One region of the Rhizobium sp. BR 315 genome, then DNA from elsewhere that is predicted to be linked to it. Evidence: riboswitches for the same ligand, from Rfam matches in the RefSeq annotation. Region 1 holds a riboswitch; the other holds the start of a gene.
What was found. Region 1 has a riboswitch for S-adenosylmethionine ahead of QD409_RS21135 (O-succinylhomoserine sulfhydrylase). Riboswitches for the same ligand answer to the same signal wherever they lie in the genome.

Region 1 (5,232 bases):
TTCCGCTATTCGAAGAAGCGCGGAACCGTTCTAGTTCAGCGTCCGCAGCAGGTTGGGCGTATCGAGAGAGAAGGCGGGGATCTTGACATGGAATTGCTCCCCGTCATCCGTCTCCATCTGATAATGGCCGAACATCATGCCTGACGGCGTGTCCAACGGGCAGCCGGAGGAGTATTCATAGGTATCGCCAGGCTTCAGATGCGGCTGCTCGCCGACCACGCCTGGCCCCGTCACTTCGTCCACGATGCCGTTCATGTCGGTAATGTGCCAGTAGCGCGTCACCAGCTTGACGGCCATCTTGGAATGATTGGAGATGACGATGCGGTATCCCCATACATAGCGATCGTCGTCCGGATCGGATTGCTCCTCCAGATAAAACGGCTCCACGACCACTTCTATGTCGCGTGTTAAGGCGCGATACATATCTCATACCTTGCCACTGCCCTGAATCGTCGAACGCTTCTTCAAGCCTCATGAACGTTTCAGCATTTCCAATGCTAGCGGCATATTATCCGCTTTCCCTGATCCCTGCAAAGCGCAGGACATCTAGCGGTATCCTATAACCGATCCGTTCCGTCAAGGAACGGCGTAATGAAATCTAGCTCGTAACGGCGAAGTCTTTTGAATTTCAGCTATTAAGACCGATGAAGAAGGTTAGCGGCTTGCTTCAAAAGTATCTCGCTCCATTTGTCATTTGCTCTTGTCTAGCACAATTCCCGGCAGCAGGTGCCGCCGCAGATATATAGGCTTGCCACAATTGCAGGTTCACTTCGACTTTATGCTCGGATTTGCTGATCTCCGATCAAGAACTTGAGTTCGCATAATGCCTGATCTTGCCTTATGTTCCGCCGGCGAGGTGCCTGCTTGAGATTTTCCGGCAATCGGATTTAGGCTATCATCTGATTCTGGCACGGCCCGCGCCTCCCCCCTCCATTCGGGAAAGCATTCTTCATGCGGGGTTTTCGATCTCCAAACCGACTGTTTGAGCGCTAGCATAAGGAGGGGTTGCGATGATTGCTCGCAATAGGAGGTTTAGATGAGGCTTTCCGCCCCTGTTTATCATTTGAAGCGCAAGGCGAGGCTGCTGTCCCGCCAGCAGAACATACCCTTGCATGCCGCGCTGGATCGCATTGCGGCCAGCGAGGGATTTGAAGGCTGGAGCTTGCTTTCGGCCAGAACAAAAACTGACGTCCCCGTCAGCGAGTTGTATTCGCGATTGAATCCGGGCGATCTGGTTCTGGTTGGCGCCCGACCCGGTCACGGCAAGACCTTGATGAGCTTGAGGTTTGCCGTCGAAGCCATGAAATCAGGCAATCGCGGTGCGTTCTTCACCTTGGAAGACACGGAGAAGGCCGTTCTGGATCGCTTCCGGATGATCGAGGCCGATCCCGTAGAATTCGCTGAATTGTTCGAATTCGACAATTCGGATGCCATCAGCGCCGACTATATCGTCAAAAGGCTGGCCGCGGCGCCGCGCGGCACGCTGGCGGTGGTCGATTATCTGCAACTGCTTGATCAGAAGCGGGAAAATCCTGACGTGATGACCCAGGTACAGGCGTTGAAGGCATTCGCGCGCGAAAGAAGCGTGATCATCGTCTTCATCTCGCAGATCGATCGCTCATACGATCCTGAACGGAAGCCCGTCCCCGATCTGGAGGATGTCCGCCTGCCGAACCCCTTGGATCTCAGATTGTTCGACAAGATGTTCTTCCTGCACGACGGTGAAGTTCAGTTCAGGGCCGCAAGCTGACGGAGAGCCGTCTCCTGCGACATTGCCCATAAGCTAGTTCGAGCCGCCCGGAGAAGCTTCCGGGCGGCTCGAGCGATATCAGGCGGAAACCTGCGCCAGCGCGCGGGCGAAATCCTCGACCAGATCCTCGCCGTCCTCGATACCGGCGGAGAAGCGCACGGTGCCGGGCGAAATGCCGAGTTCGGCGCGGGCCTCGTCGGTGAGGTTCTTGTGCGTCGTCGTGGCCGGATGGGTGATCAGGCTCTTGGAGTCGCCGAGATTGTTGGAGATCTTGACGATCTCCAATGCGTTCTGCAGCTTGAAGGCCGCTTCCTTGCCGCCCTTGAGCTCGAAGGCGACCAGGGTCGAGCCGCCGCTCATCTGTTTGGCGATGATATCGGCCTGCGGATGGTCCTTGCGGCCCGGATAGATCACCCGGGCGACCTTGCTGGTCTGCTCGGCGAGGAAATCGGCCACCTTGGCGGCGTTTGTGGTCTGCTGCGCGACGCGCAATGGCAGCGTCTCGATGCCTTTCAGCAGCGTCCATGCGGTGAAGGGAGACATGGCCGGGCCGGTATGGCGGAAATAATCCTGTAGCTTCTCGTCGATCCACTGCTTGTCGGAAAGGATGACGCCGCCGAGCGAACGGCCCTGGCCGTCGATATGCTTGGTGGCGGAGTAGACGACGATATGGGCGCCGAGTTCCAGCGGCTTCTGGAAGAGCGGCGTGGCGAAGACGTTGTCGACCACGACCTTGGCGCCGATCTGGTTGGCGAGCTTGGCAACGGCTGCGATGTCGACCACTTCCAGCGTCGGATTGGTCGGGCTTTCGAGGAAGAAGACCTTGGTGTTCGGGCGGATGGCCTTTCCCCAGTTCTCGACGAAACGTCCGTCGACGAGCGTGCACTCGATGCCGTATTTCGGCGCGAGCGTCTCGACCACCCAACGGCAGGAGCCGAAGAGGGCACGCGCCGCGACGATGTGATCGCCAGCCTGCAGCTGGCAGAGGATGGCGGCGGAAACGGCGGCCATACCCGAGGCGGTGGCTCGGGCGTCTTCAGCGCCTTCCAGCGCGCACATGCGCTTTTCGAACATGTCGTTGGTGGGGCTGCCGTAGCGGGCGTAGATGAAGCCTTCCGTCTCGCCTTTGAAGCGGGCTTCCGCCGCTTCCGAGGTATCGTAGACAAAGCCCTGGGTCAGATAGATTGCTTCGGAGGTCTCGCTGAATTGCGAACGGAGCGTTCCGCCGTGAACGAGCTGGGTTGCGGGGCGCCAAGTCTTGCTCATGCCATCACCACTTTCAAAACAAAAAAACCGGCCGCGAAAGCAGACCGGTTCAACCCCGGTCTTTTTAGCCACTTATTTAACGTGGCTGCAAGCCGACCGGCCAAATCACCACGGGATAAGTTGCAATACTGCCGTTGACGGCTTGCGTCAATTCCCTGAGTTTGGTTTTGTCTGCGGCAAATTACTGCCCGCGCGACCGTCAGGATGCGCAAGGATCGCAGTAATAGTTTGAATCAGCTCATAACCCTGCAAGTTGATTTTCCACTCGCAGGGTTATGGGCTGGGAAAGAGGCATGATGGCTCGCAATACTGGAATTTTGGCCGATCGCGCCATTGCAGCGCTCTTTGAAACGGGGCGGCTGACGAGCGAGAGAGAACTGGATGTCGATCAGATCCAGCCGGCAAGTCTCGACCTGCGGCTCAGTTCGCATGCCTTCCGCGTCCGTGCCAGCTTCATGCCAGGGCCTTCGCATCTCGTATCCGACAAGCTCGACCGACTGAAATTGCATGTGATCGATCTTTCCGAGGGCGCTGTGCTGGAAACCGGCTGCGTCTATATCGTGCCGCTAATGGAGCGGCTGGACCTGCCGGAAGACATGTCGGCATCGGCCAATCCGAAGAGCTCAACGGGTCGCCTCGACATCTTCACCCGCGTCATCACCGACCGCGCGCAGGAGTTCGACAAGATCCCGGCCGGCTATTCCGGGCCGCTCTACCTCGAAATTAGCCCGCGCACCTTCCCGATCGTCGTGCGCCGCGGTTCGCGCCTGTCGCAGATCCGCTTCCGTGTCGGCCAGGCCCTGCTCACCGAGCCGGAACTGCTGGCACTGCACGAGACGGAGACGCTGGTTGCCAGCAAGAAACCGAACATCACCGGCGGCGGCATCGCTCTGTCGATCGACCTTGCCGGCGACAAGGAAGGGCTGATCGGCTATCGCGGCAAGCATCACACCGCCGTCGTCGATGTCGACAAGAAGGCCCAGCACGATATCTTCGATTTCTGGGAGCCGCTCTATAGCCGCGGCCGTACCGAGCTGATCCTCGATCCGGATGAGTTCTACATCCTCGTCTCTCGCGAGGCCGTCCATGTGCCGCCGCATTTTGCCGCCGAAATGACCCCGTTCGATCCACTGGTCGGCGAGTTTCGCGTCCATTATGCCGGCTTCTTCGATCCGGGCTTCGGCCATGCCCCGGCCGGCGGCCGCGGCAGCCGCGCTGTGCTCGAAGTGCGCAGCCATGAAGTGCCCTTCATTCTCGAGGATGGCCAGATCGTCGGTCGCCTGATCTATGAACACATGGTGGAACAGCCGAGCAGCCTCTACGGCTCAGGTGCCGGCTCGAACTATCAGGCGCAGGGCCTCAAGCTCTCGAAGCATTTCCGCCTGTGATCGCATAGCGGCGGCCTTGACAGAGGCCGCCAACTGTTGGACATCTCAGGGGTCAGGCGGGTGTAGCTCAATGGTAGAGCAGCAGCTTCCCAAGCTGAATACGAGGGTTCGATTCCCTTCACCCGCTCCAGTCTCTCTCAGCAATTGGTTTGACCGCTCAACGGTCTCGTTATCTGAAAAACCAAAGGCTTAAAGCGCGGGATGTTGATCCGAAGGATTGCGACGCGCCCTGGCAGGGCTCAGGTCAGAAACGGTCTCTTCGATTTCAGCGTTTCCGCCAGCGCTTCGCCGAAGGTTGCGATCGGGCGGGCGAGCCGGCCCGCCGGCGGCCGGTGCAGCAGCCAGTTGACCACCTTCGGACGGAAATCGGGAGCCTCGATGATCTCGACGTCATTGCGCCAGCGGCTGTCTGCCAGTGCCGCCGGTGTCAGCACACCAATGCCGAGGCCGCGCGCGACGAGCGACATGCGCAAATCGGCGCTCATTGCCTCGACGGCGACGTCGAAAGGCAAGCGCTCCGCTTCGAAGCGATGATGAATGAAGGCGCGGAAGCCGCAACCGCTCTGGTTCAAAATCCAGGGGAAGCGGGAAAGCTCTTCGAGCCGCGGCGCCTTGGGAACGCCCAGCGGCGGCGCGGCAACGAGAATGACGCTGTGGACTCCAAGCACGTCGCCGACGACATTGTCCGGCGGCTGCATGCCTTCCGCCAGGCAGACGGTTGCCGCATCGAGCTGGCTATGCGCGACTTGCTCGATGAGTTGCGGCGACCAGCCTGAGACGATCCGTAAGCTCAATTGCGGAAACTGGCTGCGGAGCGCGTCGAGCGGA
Region 2 (5,232 bases), on a different contig from region 1:
AGGTTGGTATTGGCGATCGCGAGCTGGCGGATGACGGCAAGCACGGCGGAAATATCGAGATTGATCCGCCGGCGCTCGTTCTCCTCGCCCCCGGCAATGGTGATCGCCGGCATATGCTCGTTGGCATGCATGAGCGCGAAGCGCAGCTCGGCTTCCTTGGAATAGCGGTCGGCATTCAGCCGCACCAGGCGACGGCCGACGAATTGACTAAGGAAGGATGCCGAGCCGGCATAGAGGATCGCCGCCCAAACCATATAGCCCGGGATGGAGAAGCTCGCGCCCTTGAAATGGAAGACCATGCCGCTCGACAGCTCCCAGAGCACGCCGATGAAGCTCAAAAGCAGGATTGTCGCCTGTACCAGACCGATAGCGAGGCCGGTCGTGCTCTCTGCGAGATTGCGGGCATCCTCGTGCAGACGCTGGTCGGGATTGACGCCGATCAGACCGGAGGAAGCAAGGCGAAGCGCGCGCTTGGCCTGCAGCCACTGGTTCACCAGATCTCTCGCCAGTCCCTCGCGCATGTAGAGCGCCGTCATCTGGTTCAGCCAGGCCTGGATGACGTTGAGAACCAGAAGCGAGCCGGCGATCATGCCGAAGACGCCGAGCTGGTGGAAGAAGGCGGAGATATCGCGCCGCGCCAACGAATCGTAGAAGGGAGCGTTCCAGCTGTTCAGCAGCACCTGAACGTAGGCGGTGACCATGATAATTGCGAAGAGCGCAACGGTAAGCGAAATGATCTTGATGCGGACCGGCGAATTCCAGAACGCCGAGAACATCATCCGCAGCCGAAAGAAAAGGCTGAAATCGTACCCGACCTGCTCGTTGCCTTGCATATTCGGCTTGGCTTGCGCTTCAACTGCCATCAGCACTTCCCTGCGACGCACATCCCCTCAATTAATCATGACCCACCCTCATGTCCATCCTCGTGGCAGACCGGTGTGCGATCACGTTCCTATATACACGTTTTCGCGTCTTGAACCGAATTAGGTCAGCAATTAGCTTGCAGCTGAAAGATTGAGAAAGCCCACCAATGCAATTTCAGGGAACTGCGGACTACATTGCCGACAAGGATCTAATGGTTGCCGTCAATGCCGCCATCCGGCTGGAGCGCCCGCTCCTCGTCAAAGGCGAACCCGGCACGGGCAAGACCGAACTCGCCCGCCAGGTCGCGACAGCACTCGAGCTCGAACTCATCGAATGGAACGTCAAATCGACGACGAAGGCCCAGCAGGGACTCTACGAATATGATGCCGTTTCGCGTCTGCGCGACAGCCAGCTCGGCGACATCAGAGTTCACGATGTCCGCAACTATATCAGACGGGGCAAGCTTTGGCAGGCCTTTACCTCGCAGAAGAAGTGCGTGCTGCTGATCGACGAGATCGACAAGGCCGACATCGAGTTTCCAAACGATCTGCTGCAGGAACTCGATCGCATGGAGTTCTATGTCTACGAGACGGGCGAAACTATCCAGGCCGCCCTCCGCCCGATCGTCATCATCACGTCAAACAATGAGAAGGAACTGCCGGACGCCTTTCTGCGCCGCTGCTTCTTCCACTATATCCGCTTCCCCGACATGGAGACGCTGGCGCGCATCGTCGAGGTTCACTATCCCGGCATCAAGCAGGCGCTCGTGCATGCGGCGCTAACGCAATTCTTCGAAATCCGCGATGTGCCGGGCCTGAAGAAGAAGCCCTCGACCTCCGAAGCCCTTGATTGGATCCGCCTTCTGGTCGCCGACGATGTCGATCCCGGCACGCTGCGCGCCGATGCGAAGAATGCGCTACCGAAGCTGCATGGCGCATTGCTGAAGAATGAGCAGGACGTCCACCTTTTCGAGCGGCTGGCCTTCATGGCGCGTGGACAAGGCAGGTAATGCAACCGGATGCCATCAAAGTATTGATTTATGCCGTACGGGACGACGATCTGCTTGTTTTCGACGAGCCGGATTTTCCGATGATCGAGCCATAGGTGCCAGGTGGTACGGTCGAGGATGGCGAAGATCTGGCGCTCGCAGCCGCGCGCGAATTCGAGGAGGAAACGGGCCTCAGTTCCGGCATTCTGCATAAGCTGGGCGTGCAGGACTACCACTTTGTGCGGGAGGGACGCGCCTATCATCATCGGCGGCACTACTTCTGCTGCAATCTGCCGGAAACGGTGCCCGACACTTGGCGCCATTTCGAGATGACACCGTTTGGCGGGGGCGAACCGATCTGCTTCCGGTTCTTCTGGATCTCCGTAGCAGAAGCGCATCAACGCCTCGGCTATGGAATGCATGCGCTTCTTGAACATCTGTAAGCGGCAACTGACATCAGAACACGGCCGCTAGCTTCGCGAAGCTTGCCCATTGACCCGCCGCATTGGCAGGTTTATGCATTTCTCCTCGTGGTGATTTGGCCGGCCGGCTTGCAGCCACGTTAAATAAGTCGCTAAAGGGCCGCGTGCGGACCGGTAGCGATTCTTATCGCGGCCGGTTTTTTTGTATTTGGTCGAGTGGAAACAATGCCCATCAAAATTCCCGATACCCTGCCCGCGTTTGAAACCCTCCAGAACGAGGGTGTGCGGGTGATGACCGAAACGGTGGCGTTCCGTCAGGATATCCGCCCCCTTCAGATCGGGCTCCTCAACCTCATGCCGAACAAGATCAAGACCGAGGTCCAGATGGCGCGCCTGGTCGGCGCATCGCCGCTGCAGGTCGAGTTTTCGCTGGTACGCATCGGCGCGCACAAGGCCAAGAACACCTCCGAGGAGCATCTGCTCTCCTTCTACCGGACCTGGGATGAAGTGAAGCACCGCAAGTTCGACGGTTTCATCATCACCGGCGCGCCGATCGAGCTGCTCGAATACGAAGATGTGACCTACTGGGACGAAATGCAGCAGATCTTCGAGTGGACGGCCACCAACGTCCATTCGACGCTCAACGTCTGCTGGGGCGCAATGGCGGCGATCTATCACTTCCACAAGGTGCCGAAATATACGCTGAAGGAAAAGGCGTTCGGGGTGTACCGCCACCAGAACCTGAAGCCCTCCTCCGTCTATCTCAACGGCTTTTCCGACGATTTCGCCGTGCCGGTCTCGCGCTGGACGGAGGTGAAGCGCGCCGACATCGAGAAGGTGCCTAGCCTGCAGATCCTGATGGATTCGAGCGAGATGGGCGTCTGCCTCGTACACGAACAGGCCTGCAACCGGCTCTACATGTTCAATCACGTGGAGTATGATTCCACTTCGCTGGCGGACGAGTATTTCAGGGATGTGAATGCGGGCGTGCCGATCAAGATGCCGCACAACTACTTCCCGCACAACGACCCGGAAATCCCCCCGCAGAACCGGTGGCGCAGCCACGCACACCTGTTCTTCGGCAACTGGATCAACGAGATCTACCAAACCACGCCGTATGATGTGGAGGAGATCGGCCAGGAAAGGACTTGAGGCTTGTTCATTCCCTTCTTCCTGAAGCTGAAGGAAGCGAAGGTTCCGGTAACGCTCCGGGAGTTCCTGTCGCTGCTTGAGGGAATGGAAGAAGGAATTGCCGACTATGACGTCGAGGCCTTCTACTATCTGGCGCGCACGACGCTGATCAAGGACGAGCGCTTCATCGATCGCTTCGACCAGATCTTTGCCGACTATTTCCGGGGCGTCGAGGCGATCGGCGGCAATGCTGATGTGGTCGAAGCGACCGAAATTCCCGAAGAATGGCTGCGCAAGCTCGCCGAACGGCATCTAACCGACGAGGAGAGAAAGGAAATCGAGGCGCTCGGCGGCTTCGACAAGCTGATAGAGACCCTGCGCGAGCGGCTGGCCGAACAGAAGGGCCGGCATCAGGGCGGCTCGAAATGGATCGGCACGGCAGGCACCTCACCCTTCGGCGCCTACGGCTATAACCCGGAAGGCGTGCGCATCGGCCAGGAAACATCCCGCCATCGGCGCGCGGTCAAGGTCTGGGATCGCCGCGACTTCCAGAATCTCGACGATAGCGTCGAGCTCGGCACCCGCAACATCAAGGTGGCGCTGAAGCGCCTGCGCCGCTGGGTGCGCGAGGGTGCCGCCGAAGAACTAGATCTTTCCGGCACCATCCGCTCCACCGCCGAGCATGGCTACCTCGACGTCCAGACTCGGCCGGAGCGCCGCAACGCCGTCAAGCTGCTGATGTTCTTCGATGTTGGCGGCTCGATGGACGACCACATCCGCGTGGTCGAAGAGCTGTTTTCCGCCGCCCGATCAGAGTTTCGCCACATGGAATATTTCTACTTCCACAACTGCCTCTACGAAGGCGTGTGGAAGGACAATCGCCGCCGGCGCGTCGATATCACTGCAACAACCGATCTCATCCACACCTTCGGTTCCGATTATCGCGTCGTCTTCGTCGGCGATGCATCGATGAGCCCCTACGAAATCAACCATCCGGGCGGCTCGGTGGAGCACTGGAACAAGGAATCGGGCGAGGCCTGGCTCGCCCGCATGACCGGCCATTTCCGCAAATGCATCTGGCTCAATCCCGTGCCGGAAAACTATTGGGGTTATACGACCTCGATCTCCATCATCCGCCGCCTGATGAGCGACCGCATGTATCCTTTGACCCTCGGCGGCCTGGAAAAAGCGACGCGGGAATTGTCGCGCTGAGCATTGCCTTTGCTCGATGACTTTGGCGTTGCCGCCGCCGCACCTGGGAATGTCTATGCGCCTGCCTTGCGATAAGCTGCAACGAAGAGCCAGATTGCCGAAAGCAGAAAGTAGAATGCGCCGAACGCCACATAGGGGGTGATGTCCAGGATCGTCGGCGCTGCCGTGCCAAGCGATCGGCTGATCATGAATCCACCGGCAAGGGCCGACTGGGCGCCACTTAGGATCATCACCCATTGTGCGCCATAATGGCGCCAACGCCTTACTGCCGTGTATAGCTGCAGCAGACCAGAAAAGATCGCCCAAATCCCGAACACCGCCAAAACAGCATAGGTGCTGCTGCTGACCGCCGCGATCACGGCAAGCGCGGTGATCGTGCTGACGACTACATTCAACGCTTGGGAAGAGTTGGCTTTCAGACCGCCGTTTACTCGTGCGTCAACCAGGTTGGCGAGGGCGTCCCACGCCGGGTAGATCACAAGCAAAAATGCGATGGCACCAGGCTGCCCCCGTAGAAGAATGGCAGCGGCAATCCAGGCGACGGAGAAAAGCGCACGTACGAAATAATAGGATCGCAGCCAGCTGGACTGACTCAAAGAGTTGCTTGACATCGGT

Region 2: linked by a shared signal. The riboswitch ahead of metA (homoserine O-acetyltransferase MetA) and the one ahead of QD409_RS21135 (O-succinylhomoserine sulfhydrylase) in region 1 are both predicted to bind S-adenosylmethionine.

The regions. Positions count from the first base shown of each region.
Region 1 is NZ_JARWKZ010000023.1:87,238-92,469, reverse strand. Features, by position in the region: gene apaG (Co2+/Mg2+ efflux protein ApaG) at 31-423, opposite strand; gene QD409_RS21140 (DNA helicase) at 1,037-1,750, shown strand; gene QD409_RS21135 (O-succinylhomoserine sulfhydrylase) at 1,829-3,016, opposite strand; SAM riboswitch at 3,060-3,138, opposite strand; gene QD409_RS21130 (2'-deoxycytidine 5'-triphosphate deaminase) at 3,310-4,404, shown strand; tRNA gene QD409_RS21125 (tRNA-Gly) at 4,461-4,534, shown strand; gene QD409_RS21120 (LysR family transcriptional regulator) at 4,644-5,232, opposite strand, start outside.
Region 2 is NZ_JARWKZ010000022.1:80,818-86,049, forward strand. Features, by position in the region: gene QD409_RS20595 (ABC transporter ATP-binding protein/permease) at 1-863, opposite strand, end outside; gene QD409_RS20600 (AAA family ATPase) at 1,031-1,873, shown strand; gene QD409_RS20605 (NUDIX domain-containing protein) at 1,969-2,295, shown strand; SAM riboswitch at 2,373-2,450, shown strand; gene metA (homoserine O-acetyltransferase MetA) at 2,500-3,426, shown strand; gene QD409_RS20615 (vWA domain-containing protein) at 3,430-4,617, shown strand; gene QD409_RS20620 (DUF308 domain-containing protein) at 4,671-5,228, opposite strand.